DNA from 4 places in the Paenarthrobacter sp. FR1 genome. Region 4 is predicted to be linked to each of the others. Evidence: riboswitches for the same ligand, from Rfam matches in the RefSeq annotation. Region 4 holds a riboswitch; each other region holds the start of a gene.
What was found. A riboswitch is a leader RNA that binds a small molecule or an ion and turns the genes downstream of it on or off. The one in region 4 is predicted to bind S-adenosylmethionine.

Region 1 (5,353 bases), on a different contig from region 4:
CCTCTGGGGGCAGGATATGAGCGTGAGTGAGAACAATCATTTAGTGAAACCGGGCGAACCCGCCCAAAAGCACCCGTGGAGCCGTTACGTGGCGTTGGGTGATTCGTTCACGGAAGGCATCGGCGATCCCGAACCTGCCAATCCCGGCGGTTACCGTGGCTGGGCGGACCGTGTCGCTGAGGAGCTGGGCCGTGGGCACGATGATTTCGCCTACGCCAACCTTGCCATTCGCGGCCGATTGCTGCAGCAGATCGTCGATGAGCAGGTGGGCCCGTGCCTGGAGCTGCAACCTGACCTCGTGTCCATTTCTGCCGGCGGCAACGACCTCATCCGCCCGGGCGGCGATCCCGACCTGCTGGCGGAGAAACTCGACGTCGCGGTGGGAGACCTAAGTTCGGGCGGCGCCACCGTGGTGCTCTTCAACGGTCCGGACACAGCAGCTTCGGTGCTGGGCCGGATCCGGGGCAAAGTGGCCATTTACAACGAGAACCTCAGGACCGTAGCTGCGCGTCACGACGCCATCATTGCGGACATGTGGTCCCTGCGGCAGTTGGCGGACTCGCAGATGTGGGATGCCGACCGGCTGCACTTCTCGCCCCTGGGCCATCACACCATTGCCATGATGGTCCTGGACGCTTTGAACGTCCACCACACTTTGGAGCCCCTGATGCCCAAGGCCCTTCCTCCGCGGACGTGGCGCGAAGCCCGGTCCTCCGACTTGGTCTGGGCACGCGAGTACTTTGTCCCGTGGGTCATCCGCCGCCTGAGGCACCAGTCCTCCGGCGACGGCATCACGCCAAAACGCCCGACGCCGGGACCAGTCTTCGGGCCCAGCGGCACCTTGCTGCCGCGCCGCTAGGGTGATGTCCATGTGTTGGGTGGGCCACCATGGCGGATAACGGTTCACTTCAGGCGGAGGCTGTTCGACGACTCCGCCTGAGGCGGCAGCAATTACGGGCTCCCTTGGCCGGCAGCGCGGGGGACGTGGTCCGGAATCTTCTGGCGGTCCAATCACAGGAGTTTCCCTATGCGCGTTGGACCCTGGCACAAAGGACCGTGGACAGCACGTCCGCAGAAGTTGAGCAAGCCGTAGCCGACGGAACCATCCTGCGCACCCATATCCTCAGGCCCACCTGGCACTTTGTGCACCAGGACGATCTTGGCTGGCTGATGGGGTTGTCCGGGGAACGACTCCACCAGGGAAACAAAGGCATGTACCGCCAGACCGGCATCGACGCGGAAGCAGCCGCACGCAGTGGTGGCCTGCTTGCCGAGGCCGTGGCCGGCGGCGCCCATAAAACGCGCGAGGAACTGGCCGAGGTTTTGGGCCAGGCCGGTTTTCCCAGCAAGGGACTTGGCTTCATCTACCACCTTATGCACGCGGAAATCAGCCGGATCATTGTGAGTGGCTCCCCCGTCCGTTCGGCCGGTGGGGCTTTGAAACAAACGTATGCATTGTTCGAGGAGCGCGTTCCCCATTACACTGCGGGGCCCCTCACCGGCGGGGACCGCGAACACGCGCTGGGTCAGTTGGCGCTCCGCTATTTCAGCAGCCGCGGTCCCGCCACGGTCAAGGACTGCGCAGCGTGGTCCGGCCTCACCATGAAGGATGTGAAACTCGGCATCCACGTGGCCGGTGAACTGTCACCCGGAGCTTTGGAGTCCGCACATCTTGATGGCCTGGACTTCCAACTGGCTGCTGGGGAGCTGGAGGAACTGGAGGAACTGGGCAAGGCAGCTGAGCCGGCCGAAGGTTCAGAGCTCCCCCGGGTGGACCTCATCCAGTGCTATGACGAATACGTCATGGGCTATTCCCAGTCCCGGCACTACCTTGGCGGAACAGCGCCCTACTTCCCAGAGGACAACGGACCCATGCACGTGGTCCTGCTGGACGGCAGGCTGGCTGGTTGGTGGCGCCATGGATTCTCCGGTGGCGTGTGCGAACTCGATGTCCGCATGAACCGTCCGGCAACGCCGGAAGAGCAGCTTGCCGTGGAGGCCGAGGGGGACCGCTACGGACGATTCCTGGACATGGATACCAAGCTGGTGTGACGGCGCAGGGTTGATTTCAGATGCCGGGGTTGATTTCAGGTGCCAGGGTTGATTTCAGGTGCCGGGGTTGATTCCAGATGCAGGGCTAAGCTGGGAGAAGACCTAGGAGGCCTGCACTGTGAACAATCTGATCTTCTGGATCATCGTCTGCTCGTGGCTGATTCCCTTGGGGATCCGCATGTACAACCGGTCCAAGGCGCGTCGGCTCCAGGATGGGAACTTCCGCGGCCATGGATACCCGCAGCAGAATTTGCCTGGCCCGGCCTACCCGCCCCAGGGCTACCCTGATCCGAACTATCCTGGGCAAAACCACCCCGGGTACCCATCCGAGCCAACCGTCATCCGACCTGCGGATGTGACGCCCCAGGCCGGACCGCCGTCGGCCCCCTCCTCCCCCGCGCCGTTCCCCAGCAACGAGCCGCAAGGGTATCGGGCAAAGCGACTGGCCGAGCTTGATGCCAAATTCAGCAACGGCGAGATCGCCATGGAGGATTACATGAAGCAGCGCGGCGAGATCATGAACGGCTGAGGCCTAGGCGAAAAAAGCCTGTCGAAGCTGTGCCGAGAGCTGCCCGATTTCCGTGAGGAAGCCGTCGTGTCCAATCGGGGCCTCAATGACGTGGACCGGGACGTCCCCCGGCAGCGCAGCAGCCAGCTCCCGCGACTGGGCCGGGAAGTAGAGCCTGTCGCTGTCCACGGCCGCCACGAAGAATTCCGCTGTGGCCCGGGACAGTGACTCATGGAGCGAGCCACGGCCACGGGTGACGTCGTGCGACATCAGGGCCTCGGTGATGGCGATGTAGCTGTTGGCGTCGAAGCGTCGCACCAGCTTGGTTCCCTGGTGGTCCAGGTAGCTTTCCACTTGGTATCGGCCGCGCTCCCCCAGAACGGCAGCGGCGAGCGGTGTCTCCTGGTGCTGGGCTTCCCTGCCGAAACGGAAGTCCAATTCCAGCGCCGAGCGGTAGGTGATATGGGCGATCCGTCGGGCCAAAGCCAGCCCGTGCTCGGGGGCAGTGCCACCGTAGTAATCACCGTTGTTGAAGTGCGGATCCTGCCGGATGGCCAGGGTCTGGGCCTGGGCGAAAGCAATCTGCTCGGCAGTGCTGTAGGCGCCCACGGAAATGACGGCGCAGCGCTTCACCCGTTCGGGGAACGTCACAGCCCACTCAAGGGCCCTGGCTCCGCCCATGGAACCGCCCAGCACAGCGTGCCAGGCGTCGATGCCCAAGGCATCGGCGAGCCGCGCTTCAGCCTCAGTGCTGTCGCGCAGGGTGATCAGCGGGAACCGGGAACCCCAGGGCTTGCCGTCCGGCGCCTCGGAGGACGGGCCGGTGCTTCCGTAGCAGCCGCCCACGATGTTGATGGAGACTACGAAGAACCGGTCTGTGTCGATAGTGGCACCCGGTCCAACGAGCTGCTCCCACCAGCCTTCTTCGTCTGTGGCTCCACGGGCAACATGCGTGCTGCCGGTCAGCGCATGCTGGATCAGCACTGCATTGGAAGCATCCGCGTTCAGTCGGCCCCACGTTTCATAACCCAGCACGACATTCGGCAGGAAGCCCCCTGCTTCAAGTTCCAGCGGCCCTATGCCGGCGTACTTGACCGTTCCGTCGTGTTCTTCCGAAGTGGAAATGGCTGTGGCAGTAATGGTCATTCCTTTGACACCTATCCTCGCGCTTGCCTGTCGCCTTGCGTGCGAACAGGCCAGGTCTTCACCCGGGGCACCCCGCCGCGGAGGAGGGTTGCCGGCCAGCAAGCCGGGGCTGTGTGCTGGCACTCATGACCTAATACGAAGAGTCTAGGAAAAACAGGGCGGTTCTGGCGAAGAATATGACAACAGTGTGACGATTTGGGGCTACTTCGTTCACCAACATGCACCTTGGACTGCCGCCCGGCGAATATTCGTCGGCGCGGACGGCAGCCCACGGAAGCTGTCAGGCCAGGCCCGAAACGTGGTGTCAGGCGCCCTTGGCCGCCCGGAACCCTGCTTCGAGGTCAGCGATGATGTCATCGACGTGCTCGATGCCCACGGACAAACGCACCAGGCCAGGATTCACCCCTGCGGCGATCTGCTGCTCGACCGTGAGCTGGCTGTGCGTAGTGGACGCCGGGTGGATGACCAGGGAGCGGACATCGCCGATGTTGGCAACATGGGAGTGCAACTCCAGTCCGTCAACGAAGCGCTTGCCGGCCTCCACTCCGCCCTTGATGTTGAACGCAACGATGGCGCCGGTGCCGTTGGGACCATACTTCCGGCCACGGTCGTACCAGGGGCTCGACGGCAGGCCCGCATAGGCGACCGATTCGACGTCGTGGTGGGCTTCAAGCCACTCCGCCACCTTGGTGGCGTTGGCAACGTGACGTTCCACGCGCAGGCTCAAGGTCTCCAGGCCCTGGGCGATGAGGAAGGCATTGAACGGAGACACCGCCGAGCCAAGGTCCCGGAGCAACTGGACGCGGGCCTTCAGGATGTAGGAAAGGTTGGCACCGAGCGCGCCGTCCTTGCCCAGGTCGCGGGCGTAAACGAGCCCGTTGTAGCTGGGGTCCGGGGTGTTGAAGCCGGGGAACCGCTCCGGGTCCTTGCCGAAATCGAAGTTGCCGGAATCCACAATCACGCCCGCGATCGCCGAACCGTGGCCGCCGAGGTACTTGGTGGCGGAGTGGACCACAATGTCGGCACCCCACTCGATGGGACGAATCAGATACGGAGTGGACAGTGTGTTGTCGACAATGAGGGGAACTCCGGACTCGTGTGCGACGCGGGCGATGCCCTCAATGTCCAGCACGTCCTGGCGCGGGTTGGAGACGACCTCGCCGAAGAACAGCTTGGTGTTGGGCTGGACGGCGTCACGCCACTGGTCCAGGTTGTCCGGGTCCTCCACGAAGGTGACGGCGATCCCGAACTTCTTGAGGGTGTGCGCCAGCAGGTTGTACGTTCCGCCGTAGAGGCTGGGGCTGGCCACGATGTGGTCCCCGGCCTCCGCGATGTTCAGGATGGCGAACGTCTCCGCAGCCTGTCCCGAACTGAGCAGGAGGGCGCCCAGACCACCTTCGAGGCTGGCCACGCGCTGCTCCACTGCATCCTGCGTCGGGTTGCCGATCCGCGTGTAGATCGGCGCGAGCTCAGCGAGTGCGAACCGGTTGGCGGCGCTCTCCGCGCTCGGGAACACAAAGGACGTGGTTTGGTAGATCGGCAGTGACCGCGCTCCCGTGGCAGCGTCCGGTTCCTGGCCTGCGTGGATCTGGCGGGTTTCGAAAGACCATCCTTGGGACATGGAGTTCTCCTGTTCGTGGCGCATAT
Region 2 (5,353 bases), on a different contig from region 4:
CACTTGCTCGATGGTGAGGCGCTGCGCCTGCCGGGCCGCGCGGATTCTGGAACCGATGGCAACGGGAACATTGCTCGGTTCAACGGGGAGAGCCTTCATTCACGAACCTTTCAGGCCTGTCATGTGGCCCTGTCATTGGAGCAATAGTAGCCGGGAGACAGGCCAACAGGGCCAGAATCCGCCGAACCATGACCAAAGCGCCTTGACTGTTACTCCGATCACAACATATCCTCATAGGCAACAAGTGTTGTCTGTGAGGCACACAACACATCCCCAATCTCCAATCATCAGCACAGAGACTTCGACGCTTCGCAGGAGTATCGTCGAAACCCCCAACCTCCGTGCATCAGCTCCAAGGACCGTTCATGGAATCTTCGGCTATTAACATCGCAATCGTGGTGGTGTACCTGCTCGCCATGCTGGCATTCGGCTGGTGGGGCAAGTCCCGCACCAAGAACAACAGCGACTTCCTGGTGGCCGGCCGCCGCCTGGGACCGTTCCTCTACACCGGAACCATGGCTGCAGTGGTCCTCGGTGGAGCATCCACCGTGGGCGGCGTAGGCCTCGGTTATAAGTTCGGCATTTCAGGCATGTGGCTGGTTGTGGCCATCGGATCCGGTGTGCTGCTCCTTAGCCTCCTGTTTGCCGGGACCATTCAGAAACTTAAGATCTACACCGTCTCGCAGATGCTGACCCTTCGCTATGGCAGCACGGCAACGCAGACCTCGGGCATCGTCATGCTGGCCTACACGCTGATGCTGTGCGCCACCTCCACGGGCGCCTACGCCACCATCTTCGTGGTCCTCTTCGGCTGGGAGCGCTGGCTCGCCATCGCGATCGGCGGCGCGATCGTCCTGGTCTACTCCACCATTGGCGGCATGTGGTCCATCACCCTGGCCGACCAGGTCCAGTTCGTCATCAAGACCGTTGGTATCTTCTTCCTGATGCTCCCGTTCGCCCTGAACGCTGCCGGTGGCCTGGACGGTATCCGCGCCCGCGTCGACGAAAGCTTCTTTGACATTGGCGGCATCGGCCTCCAGACGATCATCACCTACTTCGTGGTGTACACGCTTGGCCTCCTGATCGGCCAGGACATTTGGCAGCGTGTCTTCACCGCCAAGACCCCCACCGTTGCCCGTTGGGGTGGCGCTACTGCAGGCGTCTACTGCATCCTCTACGGTTTCGCCGGTGCGCTGATCGGCATGGCCGCCAGCGTTGCCCTCTCCGGTGTCGAGATCGCTGCGAAGGACGACGTGTACGCAGAGGTTGCTACCCGCCTCCTGCCCATCGGCATCGGCGGCCTGGTGCTCGCAGCTGCGGTCGCCGCCATGATGTCCACGGCTTCCGGCGCGCTCATTGCTGCCGCCACGGTGGCCCGTGCAGACGTCATGCCCTTCGTTGCCAGCTGGTTCGGCAAGAAGGTGGACACGTCCGATTCCGACAACCCGGAGCACGACGTCAAGGCCAACCGCTACTGGGTCCTGGGACTGGGGATCGTGGCCATCATCATCGCCATCTCCACCAAGGACGTTGTGGCCGCGTTGACCATCGCCTACGACATCCTGGTGGGTGGCCTGCTGGTAGCCATCATCGGCGGCCTGGTGTGGAAGCGCGGAACAGGCATCGCCGCAGCATGGTCCATGGCGGCCGGTTCAGTGATAACCCTCGGCACCATGATCATCCTCGAGATCAATGCCGAGGTTCCCCTCGACGGCATCTACGCCAACGAGCCCATCTACTTCGGTTTGATCGCTTCGGCGTTGGTGTACATTGTGGTCTCGCTGGCGAGCAAGCCCACCGATCCGGCAGTCATGAAGGCTTGGACCGACCGCGTGGCCGGCACCCGCGTGGCTGAGGAAGAGCTCACCACACCCGCCTCCTAGTCGGGTATCAAGAACCGAGCAATGGTCGACGGCGGCGCTCCCCCTTTCCGGGGCAGCGCCGCCGTTGCGCTGTTTCCGGCAACGAAACGATGTATCCGACAAGGATGTGTCGGGTAAGGCAATGTCGGGTAGGGTGGTGCCAGCTTCAAGAGATGTGGTGCCAAGCTCCGACTGGCCACACACCAACCCCATGTTCACGGGTGGTTCGGATGAGGAAGCGGCCCGCCCCGGACCAGAGACAACCGAGCGGGCAAGAGCACTCTCCCAAGGAGCAGTCCCTTGCCGTACCAAGGCGATCCCGCCCAAACCCACAGCGCCCAAACCCACAACGCCCAAGCCCAAGCCCAAGGCACCCAACCCCAAACTGCCGCCCGCTCCGTTACGGTGATTCCCGCCGTCGACCTTTACCTCGGCACGGTGACGATCCTGTCCAAGCTGGGCACGGCACGGTTCCGGCATCCGGAGGCACGACTCATCGCCCGGGCGCTTGCCCAGGCAGTACGACCAACACAATGGTGTGAGGCGTCAGGGACGCTGACGGTGACCGTGGCCGCGGTCGGTAAACGCGAAGGCCAGCAACGGCACTTCATCTTCCGCCAGGACGGTCAGGCCTAGATTTCCTCGTCCTCCTCACGGAATTCCTCGGTTTCATCGAGCGGGACCACACGTTCGTCGTCTTCGGGGGCGTCCACTTCCTCCACCCAGGCTTCATCTACTTCCTGGTCTTCGGCGTAGTCGTAGGCCGGGTCTGACTCGATGGTTGTCCGTTCCGGGTGCTTGGCGTGTGATTCGGTGGTGTCCATGGTGCAACCTCCGTCTCGTGGGCCGGTGAAAGCCCGATAACCGATTGCGGGGAGGGTCCCCGCCCCTGTCCTTCCATCTGAGCACCGGCCCACGCGAGGGTCAAGGAGGGGTTGAAATTACGGTGCACCGAACATTCCAGCTAAGGAATACCAGCCGAAAATCCCCGTCAATAAGCGGTAGTGTGGGGCGTGCAATGGGGCCGTAACTACCCCACCCAGCACAGGAGACAAAGTGCAGATGCACCAGGAATCCCATAACTCGTCGAGCCCCGCTCCGGACCCCACCCCTGAATCGGCAGCCCCCGAAAACACCGCAGCTTCACCAACGGCATCGGACATCAGGCGCTGGCGGCAGTACCTTGCCGATGAGCGCGCCGAGGCCGCCGTGTACCGCGAACTCGCCCAGCGACGTGACGGCGAAGAACGCCAGATCCTGCTTGCCTTGGCCGAGGCCGAAGGCAGGCACGAGGCCCACTGGCTCAAGCTCCTGGGGGAACACGCCGGGATGCCCAAGGCAGCTTCTGCGCGCAGCCAATTCCTGGGGTTCCTGGCCCGGAACTTCGGCTCCGTCTTTGTCCTCGCGTTGGCCCAGCGCGCCGAAGGCCGCTCCCCTTACGGCACCGAGCCTGCCGCAACCCCGGCCATGGTGGCCGATGAGCAAATCCATGAGGAAGTAGTCCGGGGCCTGGCCACGCGTGGACGCAACAGATTGTCCGGCACCTTCCGGGCAGCTGTCTTCGGTGCCAACGACGGCCTGGTGAGCAACCTGTCGCTGGTCATGGGCATGGCCGCAACCGGCGTACCCAGCCCCGTAGTCCTCATGAGTGGCGTGGCAGGACTCCTGGCGGGTGCATTGTCCATGGGCGCCGGCGAGTACGTTTCCGTCCGCTCGCAGAGGGAATTGCTGAACGCCACGTTGCCCACGCAGGCCACTCTTACGGCTGCGCCGTCCCTGGACATCGAACACAACGAACTGGTCCTGGTGTACCTGGCCCGCGGCATGACCCGGGAAGCCGCCGAACACCGAGCCGCGGAGCGCATGGGCTTGTTCAGCTGCGACTGCGACCCGAGCCTCTCCCTGCAGCCCGAGAAGCCGCCTGCCGATGAGCACGAATCCGTGGGCTCGGCGTGGGGCGCTGCGCTGTCCAGCTTCTGCTTCTTTGCCTCGGGCGCCATTGTGCCCATCCTTCCCTTCATTTTCGGCATGACGGGTGTGGCCGCCTTGCTGGTGGCAGGCGTTCTGGTGGGAATCGCGCTGCTGGCGACCGGCGCCGTCGTTGGCTTGTTGTCCGGAACTTCACCGCTGAGCCGCGGGTTGCGGCAGCTGGCCATTGGGCTGGGAGCCGCCGCTGCCACGTATGGGCTTGGGCTGGCGTTCGGCGCAGCAATCGTCTGAGTTTGGTCGGCTCAGTCCGCAGACCGTAATGTTGGTTCGTCCTCCGCGCTGCCCCGCGTGACCGGGGCATGAGGAATGGAGAACCGTGGACTCGGAGCGGGAAGCAACGCGTGCGCCAAAGCACCGGCGCACAGGATTCGCTTGGCGCGTCCTCCGCGGCGTCCTCATGGCCGGCATCGCTGCGGTGATCGCCGTCCTGGTGAGCGGTTTCCTGCACGGCGACCCTCGCATCACCGCACTCTTCCCGGGCGTCAGCGCGCCGGGCCTCCCGCAGGGCGGGCAGCCCCAACCGGTACCTGCGCGCGCCACTGACGCCCCACCCCCGGGCCTGGAGGAAGCCGATGCCCCGTTGGCCTCACCGCCCGCTCCCACGGTAACCAACGATTCGTACAAGTTCCTGGCCACGAACGACGACGGCACTCCCGTGGGGTACTCCCCTTGCCGGCCGCTTCACTACGTGGTGAACAAAGCGTCCGCGCCCGAAGGTTCAGATGCCCTGCTGGCCACGGCGATCGCCAACGTCTCCGCCGCTTCGGGAATCCAGTTTGTTGACGACGGCACCACGGACGAGCTGCCCGTGGACAGGCGCGAGCCGTACCAACCGTCCAAGTACGGCGACCGCTGGGCTCCGTTGCTGATTTCCTGGACCACGCCGGAAGCAGTCCCGGCGCTGGCCGACTCGGTGATCGGTACCGGCGGCAGCACCATGTACTCCCTCAACAACGGGCCCAAAAGCTACATCAGCGGCAGCCTGGAACTCGACACCCCGCAGGTGGCCGAGTTGCTCGCCAACGAGGAAGGCGCCGACTACGTCCTGGCAGTCATCCAGCACGAGCTAGGACACGTCATGGGATTGGACCATGTGGATGACCCCGTCCAACTCATGTATCCGGAAATTGGCGCGCCGGACGGACTCGCTGCGGGAGACCTGAACGGCCTGCACCTCCTCTCCGCGGCGCCCTGCCGCAAAGACATCTAGGCGCGTCCCTTTCCGGTAGTCCCACCTTCCAGCAGTTGCGCCATGGACTCGCAGCGGCGACGGACCTATGCTGGCGAATACGGCCGACGGCGGCGCCCCACCTCCCGTCGCAGCCGCCACGTCAGGGGGTTCCATGGAACCTTATGGGTCGTCCAAGTGGCCAGACCCTGATCCCCCTCGGCCTCATTACCTGCCTGCCGTCCCCCGTCCACCGGATCCCCCGCCCACCCGGGAGCCCATCAAGCACAGCAGCATCGCAGCCATCGTGTTCCTGCTGGGAATCCTTGGCCTG
Region 3 (5,353 bases), on a different contig from region 4:
CCACCCCGGATCCTCGGTACGCCGCGATGCTGGACCGCTTCGGGATTATCGCCACAGAGCAGTTGACCTGTGGGTTCCACGTGCACACGTCGGTGGAGTCACCGGAGGAAGGTGTTGTGGTGCTGGACCACATGCGGGACAAACTCGCAGTGCTCACGGCCCTCGCCGCCAATTCGCCGTATTGGCGCGGACTCCCCACGGGCTTTGACAGCTACCGCACACAGGCATGGAACCGGTGGCCCACGTCCGGACCCTCATCGGTCTTCGGCTCGCTGACAGCCTACCGGCGCATCGTGAAGCGTCTCCTGGAAACGGGCGTGATCATGGATGAGGGCATGATCTACTTCGATGCCCGCATCTCCAGGAACCACCCCACCGTGGAGGTGCGCGTGGCCGACGTCTGCCTCCGGGCCGAAGACGCGGCACTGGTTGCGGTGCTGGTGCGGGCTTTGGTGGAGACGGCCTCGCTGGAAATGCTCGACGGCGTCGAGCCCACCTCAGTGCCTACTGCCCTGCTGCGGATGGCGAGTTGGCAGGCCAGCAATTCGGGGTTGCGTGGAGACCTCCTGGACTTCGGCGATTTCCGTCCCCAGCCGGCGGCGGACGTGGTGTGGGCGCTGGTTGACTACGTGAGTCCCGTGCTGGACGACCAAGGAGAACTCAAACTCGTCAAAGCCGGGATCACGGACATTCTGGAGCGCGGCAACGGTGCCCACGAGCAACGCGAAGCGGCGGTGCGATACAGCAACAGGCGGCGCGACGGACACAGCCAGCCGGGCAGTCCGCCCAACGACGAAGCCCTGGCCGCCGTCGTCGGGCATGCAGCAAGAGTGACTGTTCGCGGTGTCGCCGCTGACGCGCTTAAGGACCCCGCTCCGATGCTGACCAGGGTGAGGAGGCCCTAGCTTTTCGGCTCTTTCCACGTCATCAGGTAGGCGCCGGTGAGCCCCTCCACCAAGTAGAAACAGAACGGGGGGATATCCTTCTTGGCCACCAGAATGGCGCCGTAGACGGGTGCGCTGGCCGCCGCCGTGATTCCGATCCATCGTTTCGCGGGCAAAGTCAGCAGGCTCCCGCCGAGGGCAGCCAACGCCACAACATGCAATCCGGAGTACAGCAGGAACGGCGCGTTGGACCCCCTGCGGTCGGCGAAGCGCTCCAGGTCCGAAGCCCTCCGCGTGAGGCTGTACACAAAGGGCGGAGCGCCGGCGAGCAGGGCGGCGGCAGCTGCGACTGCCCACTTTTTGCCCTGACGATGCGAAGCGTCCGTGCCCTGAACCGCGCTCGCGTAGGCTGCGAAACCTACCGGCACTGCCACGGTTCCCGCGGCGGTCAGGTGCTGCCCCACCACCCAACCACGCTGGCCGGCCTGGAGCATCCGCAGCCGTTCGGCAGCGTCCGGCGTGATGTAAACGCGGCTGACCGGTGAGATGCCAACGAACCACACCACCGTGCCGGCAACGATGACCGCTCCGGCACGGCGATACGGATACTTCCCGCTCATGGCAGCAAGGTTAGACCTGTTTGAGGGCCTTCTCCAGATCCAGGATGAGGTCGTCCACGTCTTCCAGGCCCACCGACAGGCGGACCACGCCGTCGCTCAGCCCAATCGCCGCACGGCCCTCAGGGCCCATGGCCCGGTGAGTGGTGGTGGCCGGGTGGGTGATGAGGGACTTGGAATCGCCCAGGTTGTTGGAGATGTCTATGACGCGCAGTCCATCGAGCAGCGCAAAAGCCGCTTCCTTGGCCGAACGCCCAGCGGACGGCGAGAGCTCGAAGGTCAGCACGGTGCCGCCCGCCTTCATCTGCTTCGCGGCCAGCTCATACTGCGGGTGTGACTTCAACAACGGGTATTTGACCCAGCTGATGGCGGGCTGCTGCTCGAGCCACTCCGCGATTTTCAAAGCGGACGCCGAGCTGTGGTTTACCCGGAGGCCGATGGTTTCCAGGCCCTTGGTCAGGACCCAGGCGTTGAAGGCGGACAGCGAAGGGCCGGTGTGCCGCATGAGCTGCTTGACCGGGCCGTCGATGAACTCCTTGGTGCCCAGGATCGCGCCGCCGAGGACACGACCCTGGCCGTCAATGTGCTTGGTGCCCGAATACACGATCACGTCCGCACCCAGCTCGCCGCAGCGCTGCAGCAGGGGAGTGGCAAAGACATTGTCGACGACGACGGTCGCTCCGGCGGCATGCGCCAGTTGGCTCACGGCGGCGATGTCCACGATTTCCTGCATGGGGTTGGAGGGAGACTCGAAGAACACCGCAGTGGTCGGTTCGGAGAGGGCCTCACGCCACTGCTCCAGGTCCGGGCCATCCACGAATACGGTCTCAACACCCCAGCGCGGCAGGATTTCGTTGAGGATCACAAAGCAGGAGCCGAAGAGGGAGCGCGCAGCAACGACGCGGTCGCCGGCAGCCAGCAGCGCACCCAAGGCGGTGAAGACCGCAGACATGCCCGAGGCCGTTGCAAAGCACGCTTCGGTTCCTTCGAGCAGCCGGAGTCGCTCTTGGAAGGTTGCCACGGAGGGGTTGCCGTAACGAGAGTAGACAAAGCGTTCGTCCTCGCCGGTGAAGGCGCGTTCGGCGGCTGCGGCGGATTCGTAAACGAAGCCGGAGTTCAGGAAAACAGGCTCGGCCGTTTCCTGGAAATTGGTGCGGTCAAGGCCACCTCGGACGGCCTGGGTGTCTGGGCTCCAGCCGGCGGCGTCGGGATTGAAAGTCACTTACTCGGTCCCCAGGTTCGTCGGCAGGCCACGGTTCTTCCAACCATTCACAGTTCGCTCGCCGTAACGGTCCGGTTCGCCTTCAAAACCCTCAAGGACGTTGTAGGCGGTGAAGCCGGCCTGCGTTGCGGCGATGGCAGCGGAAATGGAACGCTGCCCGGAGCGGCACAGGAAGACCAGTTCAACGTCGTCGCCCTCGGGGGCTTGCAGCTGCAGGTCCTCGATGAAGCGGGAGTTCGGAACCCCGCCTGCGAGGTTCCACTGGATGAACAGGGGATCGTTCTCGGTGGCTTTGGTGTCCGGGATGCCGATGTGGGCCCATTCGCCCTCGGTACGGACATCCACCAGGATGGCGCCTTCTTCAAGCTTCGCCCACGCGTCCTGCGGGGTCAGGTCACCTGCGTAGCTCATGCGTGGCCCTCGAATGCTTCTTCGTCGTCGTAGTTCTCCAGCTGGTCAACGGCGTTGGCGACGGCCGCATCGGCGTTGGCGATGGCTGCGGGCAGCACGATGGCCTGCGCGACGATGACGTCCGTTCCGTTGAACGTGGCTGCCGGGCTGCCATGGAGCACATAGCCCTCGGCGAGGGAGTTGTGGATACGCTCGCAAAAATCACGATTGTCCGGGCCCGTAATCAGGCGGTAAGAGAGTTTTTCTTCAGTGGGTTCAGGCATTGCTGGTGCTCCTCAGTCACGCTTGCAGTTCGAGTTGTCGATACGCCGAGTAGTCACCTGAGGCACCCCGCCGGAGAGAGGGTTGCCGACCAGCAAGTCAGGGCTTTGCGCTGGTACTCATTACTCAAGAAAAACGTAACATCCACGGGCATCGGCCTGCACTTGCGGGTGGCTGCGGGCTCGTCATGTTGCGTAATCGGAGGTGCCGGAGCTATTCGCGCCTGAGCGCGCGCACTGCGGCGCCGATGGTGGGGAAGAAATGGTCGGGCGTGAAACGGGCCGCAGTACCGAGGTGGAGCAGTTTGTCCTTGACAGGCCCTTTGAGCTCGGCGAACACCAGGTCCACGCCCTTTCTGGCAAGCCATTCATCCAGGGTGACCAGGTCATCCAACGCCGTGGTGTCGATCCCGGTGATGGGTTCGGCGGCGAGAATCACGTGGGAAATGTCGTCTGACGTTTCGTCCGGCGCCTCATCCAGCTGCTCCCGGACAAACTCCGCCAGAACCTGACCGTTGCCGAAGAAGAGCGGGGCATCAAAACGCAGGATCAGGAGCCCGGGAACACGCTCGCCGTCGGGGTGCCTCTCGAGATCGTGATAGCCGGGGAGGCCTTCCTCTGCGCCAAGCTCGGTGCGGTACGGATCCCAGGCCCGGCGAACAAAGTCCAGAAGTGCCAAGGCGATGGCCACCACGATTCCCTGCAGGACACCGACGGTCAGGACGCCGAGGAACGCTGCGAGCATCACCACGGACTCGCTGCGGCTCAGGCTGAGGAGCCGCCTGACGCCGGCCGGATCCGCGAGGGCGATGGCCGCAGCGATCACGACGGCGGCCAACGTTGCGGACGGCAAGTACTCAGTGACGCCGGGGGCCAGGAGCATGAAGGCCAGCACCAGCACCGACCCCACCACACCGGTCATTTGGGATTTGGCACCCGCATCCACGGCCACTGGGGTCCTGGAGGTGCTTCCGGAAACGGGGAAGCCACCCAACAGCCCCGTCGCAGCATTGGCCGCACCGAGCGCCGCCATCTCCCTGTTCCCGGACACTCTCTTGCCTTCCTTTGCCGCCAGTGTTTGGGACAGGACGCCGGTGTCCGCGAAGGCCATGAGGGCAATGCCGGCGGCGGCGGGCAGCAGGGTGAGGGCATCGGCCCAGCCAAGCCCGCCGAGCGCGGGCATGGGCAGGCCCTGCGGCAAGATTCCGGTGACCTTGACGTGGTGGTGCAAACCCAAAACCGCGGTGGCAACGCACGAGCCAACCACGGCAAAAAGCACGCCCGGCACCTTCCACTTCAGGAGTTTCGGGATCCAAATGAGCGCCAACGAACCAACCCCCAGCAGCAGCGCGGCGACGTTGACACCGCCCGTGAGTATCCCGGTGGTGACCTTCGCCAGCTTCTGCCAGATGTCGCCGTCGGCCTCTATCCCCAGGAAGGCCGGCAGCTGCGAGAGGGCTACCAGCAGCGCGATGCCGTTCAGGTACCCCAGCCGGATGGGCTTGGAGAGCAGGCCGGTGATGGTCCCCAGCTTCAGCGCGGAACCCGCCAGCATGATCACCCCTACCAGCACGGCCAAGAGCCCCGCCAATGCCACGGATTTCTCGCTGCTCCCCGCCGCCAGCGGGATGACCGCCGCTGCGATCAGCGGGGCGAGGGCGGAGTCGGGGCCGAGGACCAGGATGCGGGAAGGCCCGACGACGGCGTAAACCAGCAAGGGGACCACCGTTGCGTAAAGCCCGGTGACAGGCGGCAGCCCGGCAGCCTGCGCGTACGCCATGCCTGCCGGGACCAGCAAGGCGAACAGGGCAGCACCCGCCACGACGTCGTGCCGGAGCCATTCGCGCTTGTATCCCTTGAGCGCCCAGACGCCGGACAGCCGGTCCTTGGCGGATCGGCGGGCGGTTGGCGCACTCATACAGCGATCATTCCGGATGGGGGCTGTTTGCGGAACCCGGA
Region 4 (5,353 bases):
TGCGTTTCGTTCCACCGCTGGCAGCGCTGCGGAATGGCTCCACCGTCTTCGACGGCGATCCCCACGCTCGCAACCGGCCCATGGGAACGATTATCGAAGCCCTGATCGCCCTCGGTGTTCCTGTCGCGGCTGAAGGCGGCAGGACGCCGTCGGCCCTTCCTTTCACGGTTGAGGGCACCGGCGAGGTCCGGGGCGGCCACCTGGTCATCGATGCCAGTGCGTCGTCACAGTTCGTTTCCGCCTTGCTGCTGGTGGGGGCCCGTTTCACTGAAGGCCTGCACCTGGAGCACGTAGGTAAGCCGGTTCCGAGCCTTGACCACATCAGCATGACCGTGGCGGTACTCCGCAGCGTCGGGGTCACCGTGGACGACTCCGTCCCCAACCACTGGCGGGTTTCCCCCGGGCCCATCAAGGCTTTTGACCAACGGATCGAACAAGACCTCTCCAATGCAGGCCCCTTCCTGGCCGCCGCACTGGCCACGCACGGCACTGTCCGCATTCCCAACTGGCCCACCGGTACCACGCAGGTGGGTGATCTGTGGCGAACCATCCTTGCGGCCATGGGCGCAACCGTGACCCTTGACGACGGGACGCTGACGGTCACCGGCGGGAACGAGATCAAGGGTGCGGATTTTGACGAAACCAGCGAGCTTGCTCCAACGGTAGCCGCCTTGTGCGCCTTGGCCACGGGCCCGTCACGCTTGACCGGCATTGCCCACCTCCGTGGGCACGAAACCGACAGGCTGGCGGCACTGGTGGCCGAGATCAACCGCCTCGGCGGAGATGCCGAGGAGACCGCAGACGGCCTGGTGATCCGCCCGGCAACCCTGCACGGCGGCGTGGTCCACAGCTACGCAGACCACCGCATGGCTACGGCCGGCGCCATCCTGGGGCTCGCCGTCGAAGGTGTCCAGGTTGAAGACATCGCTACCACTTCCAAGACCATGCCGGAGTTCCCGGAGATGTGGGCACGAATGCTTGAGTCGGCCGGCACCAGCGAGGCCAGCAACTGACCATGGGCCGCGACGCACGCTCCTGGGACGAGTCCGATGTCCGGATCCGTCCCAATAAAAAAGGCTCACGCCCCAGGACCAAGGACCGCCCCAGCTATGATGACGCCGTGATTGGACGGATCATCACGGTGGACCGCGGACGCTACCGGGCAATCGTGGGAGAAGACTCCGCCAACGAGCGCATCGTTATCGCCGCGCGCGCCCGTGAACTGCGGCGCAACCCCGTCGTTCCCGGCGACTTCGTGGCGTTGGTGGGAGACGTTTCGGGGTCGCCGGACACTCTTGCGAGATTGGTCCGCGTAGAGGACCGCAAGACGCTCCTGCGCCGCAGCGCTGACGACACCGACCCCATCGAACGGGTGGTTGTGGCCAACGCGGACCAACTCGTCATTGTGGTGGCAGCAGCCAACCCTGAACCGCGCACGGGATTCATCGACCGTGCTCTGGTGGCGGCGTACGACGCCGGCATCGAGCCGCTGCTGCTCATTACCAAGGCAGACGTTAAAGATCCGGCCGAGCTGCTCGCCAACTACCTCAGCCTGGACTTCCCCGTGATCATCAGCCGTACGGCGGATTCCGAAGCCGGTGGCATCGATGCCCGCTCGGATGACGGATTATCCGCCCGACTGGACAGGGACGCCGTCTCCCAGCTCCGCTCCCACCTTGGTGGCAAAGTCACCGTCATGCTCGGGCACTCCGGTGTGGGTAAATCCACCATGGTCAACGCCCTGACGGGAGCCGAGCGAGCCACGGGGGGCGTCAATGCAGTAACGGGCCGTGGCCGGCACACCTCGTCATCGGCGCTGGCCCTCAAGCTTGCCGATGCTCCATCGGGCAGTTGGATCATCGACACACCGGGTATCCGCTCCTTTGGCCTGGCCCACGTGGACCCCGACCGGATCCTGCATTCCTTCCCGGATCTTGAGCCTGGCACGGAGTCCTGCGACCGTGGCTGCAAGCACGACGCCACCGCCATCAACTGCGGGCTGGATCCTTGGGTTAATGAAGGCCATGCCGGACCGTCCGGAGTGGCCCGCTTGGCATCCCTGCGTCGGTTGCTGGGTGCGGATCCGCGCCTGGAAGCAAAAGAGGCCAAGGAACTGGGCACCGTCAACTGATCCTTGCCGCTTCACGTCCCCACCGGAGCGAACGTTTCAGGATAGTTTGGTGGCATGACCCATCCCGTTTCCACCTACAACGATGACCTGCGGCTGGCCCACGTCCTCGCTGATTCCGTCGACGCCCAGACCATGGATCGCTTCAAGGCGCTGGACCTCCAGATCGAGACCAAGCCCGACCTCACACCCGTCACGGATGCCGACAAGGCCGCCGAAGAAGCCATCCGAGGTCAATTGTCACGGTCGCGCCCCCGCGACGCCGTTCTCGGCGAAGAGTTCGGCAGCAGCGGTCACGGCTCACGCCGCTGGATTATCGATCCCATCGACGGGACCAAGAACTTCGTCCGCGGCGTTCCCGTGTGGGCAACGTTGATCGCACTGGTGGATGAAGGGGAACCCGTGGTTGGCGTCGTGAGTGCACCCGCCTTGGGCAAGCGGTGGTGGGCCGCCAAGGACATGGGTGCCTACATGGGCCGATCCCTTGCTTCCGCGACCCGGCTCAAAGTTTCCAACGTTACGCGGCTGGCCGATGCCTCCATGTCATATTCCAGCCTGTCCGGATGGAAGGAACGCGGCAACCTCGACGAATTCATGGGCCTCACGGAGGATGTCTGGCGGACACGCGCCTACGGCGATTTCTGGTCCTACTGCCTGGTGGCTGAGGGCGCAGTGGATATTGCTTGCGAACCTGAACTGAACCTCTACGACATGGCAGCCTTGGTTCCCATTGTCACCGAAGCCGGTGGGCGCTTCACGTCGCTGGAAGGCGAAGACGGCCCGTTTGGCGGCAACGCGCTGGCTACCAACTCGATCCTGCACTCTGAGGTCCTCAAGCGTCTCAACCCCGGCTTGGACGACCTTCTCTGATTTGTCCCCACCTCCCCCCACACGGCGGGTATCGGAATTTTCGACGGCGGATGGCCCCTTTTGTGGCCGTCCGCCGTTTTTTATTCGGTCAGTGGGGTGATTCGCATTCAACGTAACAAAGGCCTTAATAATCGGCAGCGGCTTTGGATGGCCCGCCGGACGTGCCGTAGCCTTTTTTACAGGTCACGAGTGCCAGCGCTAAACCCCGGTTTGCTGGCCGGCAACCCTCCATTCGCGGTGGGGTGCCCCGGGTGACGACCCGGCCGGTCCGGAACGGATGCGGCAAGCGCGGATCCCCCTATGGGGGTCCCTCTTGAGTGAGGTCCCATGAGCACTGTCACGCTCGACTCCAACATCATTCCGTCCTTCGCTGCAGAAACCACGGCAGAGGCAGGAGCTGCCGCACGCCCCCTTGCCGCTGTCACCGGCGCGGAGTTGCAGGCGCCGCTGATTCAAGGCGGGCACGTCCGCTACGCCAACCTTGACTACGGGGCATCGGCTCCTGCGTTGACTATTGTCTCGGCGCACCTCAACGAGATCCTTCCTTACTACGCAAGTGTCCACCGAGGTGCGGGCTACGCCTCACAGATCAGCACCTCGGTGTACGAGAATTCGCGGAACATCGTCCGTGAATTCGTCGGCGGTCGGGCAGACGACTCCGTAATCTTCACGCGGAACACCACGGACTCGCTGAACCTCCTGGCTGGATGCCTCCCGCACACGGACGGCCAACCCGTCGGGGAGGTCCTTTACCTGGACATCGAACACCATGCCAACCTGCTCCCTTGGCAGGGAGTCCCGCACCGCAGCGTTGTCGCCGCCACAACCTTGGCTGCCACGCTGGACAAGCTCCGCGCGGAACTTGCCCAGGGTGGAGTCAGCCTGCTCGCCGTCACCGGCGCCTCGAACGTGACCGGCGAGATCCTTCCCATCGCCCAGCTTGCGTCCCTTGCCCACGAGCACGGTGCACGGATCGTGGTGGATGCCGCCCAGTTGGCACCGCACCGACGGATCAACATCGCGGAGGCAGACGTCGATTACCTTGTGTTCTCCGGACACAAGCTCTACGCCCCGTTCGGCGCCGGCGTCGTGGTGGGTCGCCCGGATTGGCTGGACTCCGGCATTCCCCACCTGGCAGGCGGCGGCGCGGTTCGCGAGGCCCGCCTGGATTCGGTCAGCTGGGCCACTGGCCCTGCACGGCATGAGGGCGGCTCCCCCAACGTCCTGGGAGCGGCAACCCTGGCGCGTGCCACGCAGGTCCTCGCAGGACTGGACCAGGAAGCCTGGCACGCCCACGAGGCTGCTATCCGTTCCTACCTGGTGGAAGGCCTCGAAGCGATCGACGGCGTAACAGTCCACCGGATCTTCAGCGACTCCGAGGACACCATCGGCGTGGTCAACTTCTCCGTGGAAGGATTCGACGCCGGTTTGGTCGCCGCCTACTTGGCGGCAGAACACGGCGTAGGCCTGCGCGATGGCCGCTTCTGCGCCCATCCCCTCCTGAAGCGGCTTGGGCTCCCTTCCGGTTCCCTGCGTGCCAGCTTCGGCGTCGGCTCCCGGTTGGAGGACGCCACGAGGCTGCTGGCCGGCATCGAAGGACTGAAGCGGGACGGACTTGGTTGGGACTATGTGGTGGACGAGGGCCGGTGGGTGCCTGCCAACGACCACCGCAGCTACCCTGAGTGGGCACCGAACACTCCCGGCACGGCAGGCGCTGCTCCCTGCACTGTGGATTAGAAGGACTGTGGATTAAAAGACTGTGGACTAAAGGAACCGAGCCCCAACGATTCCAGCTGCTGCGGTAAATTCGTAGGGTACCTTTTGGCCACCCTGTGAAGGAGTTCCGCGTGTCCCTGCGTTCCCCGGGCGCCGCCAGCGGTGCCGCCGGCATTCCCGGACCCGCTGGACCGCGTGGTCCCAAACTCCACGCCACCCGCCGGCAGGAACTCGGCCGGAGTTTCCAGGACGGCGGGGAGCACTACGATCGCGTGCGGCCAGGCTATCCGTTGGACTCGCTGAACTGGATCCTTCCCGACGGAGCCACTGCAGCCGCGGACCTGGGCGCAGGCACCGGCAAGTTCACCGCGCTCTTGGTCGGCCACGGACTTGAGGTGGCCGCCGTCGATCCTTCCACGGACATGCTGGAGCAACTGCGAAAGGCCTACCCCCGCGTCAACGCGCTGGAGGGAACAGCCGAGGCAACAGGGCTGGCGGACTCAGCATTCGACGTCGTCAGCGTTGCCCAGGCGTGGCACTGGTGCGAGCCGCTCGCAGCGAGCACGGAAATCGCCCGGATCCTACGGCCTCACGGGGTCTTGGGCCTGGTCTGGAACCAGTTGGATACAGCTGTTCCGT

Region 1: another riboswitch for S-adenosylmethionine. It lies ahead of metX (homoserine O-acetyltransferase MetX); the one in region 4 lies ahead of ACR30Z_RS01090 (aminotransferase class V-fold PLP-dependent enzyme).
Region 2: another riboswitch for S-adenosylmethionine. It lies ahead of ACR30Z_RS05125 (hypothetical protein); the one in region 4 lies ahead of ACR30Z_RS01090 (aminotransferase class V-fold PLP-dependent enzyme).
Region 3: another riboswitch for S-adenosylmethionine. It lies ahead of ACR30Z_RS16035 (DUF1737 domain-containing protein); the one in region 4 lies ahead of ACR30Z_RS01090 (aminotransferase class V-fold PLP-dependent enzyme).

The regions. Positions count from the first base shown of each region.
Region 1 covers NZ_JBPFSF010000012.1:85,075-90,427, reverse strand. The annotation lists gene ACR30Z_RS19745 (SGNH/GDSL hydrolase family protein) at 17-859, shown strand; gene ACR30Z_RS19740 (winged helix DNA-binding domain-containing protein) at 889-2,052, shown strand; gene ACR30Z_RS19735 (hypothetical protein) at 2,171-2,581, shown strand; gene metX (homoserine O-acetyltransferase MetX) at 2,585-3,706, opposite strand; SAM riboswitch class IV at 3,721-3,837, opposite strand; gene ACR30Z_RS19725 (bifunctional o-acetylhomoserine/o-acetylserine sulfhydrylase) at 4,011-5,351, opposite strand.
Region 2 covers NZ_JBPFSF010000002.1:90,201-95,553, reverse strand. The annotation lists gene ACR30Z_RS05135 (helix-turn-helix domain-containing protein) at 1-99, opposite strand, end outside; gene ACR30Z_RS05130 (sodium:solute symporter) at 366-1,883, shown strand; SAM riboswitch class IV at 2,027-2,146, shown strand; gene ACR30Z_RS05125 (hypothetical protein) at 2,163-2,498, shown strand; gene ACR30Z_RS05120 (hypothetical protein) at 2,495-2,686, opposite strand; gene ACR30Z_RS05115 (VIT1/CCC1 transporter family protein) at 2,925-4,082, shown strand; gene ACR30Z_RS05110 (matrixin family metalloprotease) at 4,168-5,061, shown strand; gene ACR30Z_RS05105 (matrixin family metalloprotease) at 5,129-5,353, shown strand, end outside.
Region 3 covers NZ_JBPFSF010000008.1:120,564-125,916, reverse strand. The annotation lists gene ACR30Z_RS16055 (glutamate--cysteine ligase 2) at 1-905, shown strand, start outside; gene ACR30Z_RS16050 (hypothetical protein) at 902-1,504, opposite strand; gene ACR30Z_RS16045 (O-succinylhomoserine sulfhydrylase) at 1,515-2,723, opposite strand; gene ACR30Z_RS16040 (rhodanese-like domain-containing protein) at 2,724-3,134, opposite strand; gene ACR30Z_RS16035 (DUF1737 domain-containing protein) at 3,131-3,397, opposite strand; SAM riboswitch class IV at 3,411-3,522, opposite strand; gene ACR30Z_RS16030 (SulP family inorganic anion transporter) at 3,609-5,312, opposite strand.
Region 4 covers NZ_JBPFSF010000001.1:229,320-234,672, forward strand. The annotation lists gene aroA (3-phosphoshikimate 1-carboxyvinyltransferase) at 1-1,013, shown strand, start outside; gene rsgA (ribosome small subunit-dependent GTPase A) at 1,016-2,131, shown strand; gene hisN (histidinol-phosphatase) at 2,186-2,998, shown strand; SAM riboswitch class IV at 3,180-3,293, shown strand; gene ACR30Z_RS01090 (aminotransferase class V-fold PLP-dependent enzyme) at 3,326-4,735, shown strand; gene ACR30Z_RS01095 (class I SAM-dependent methyltransferase) at 4,852-5,353, shown strand, end outside.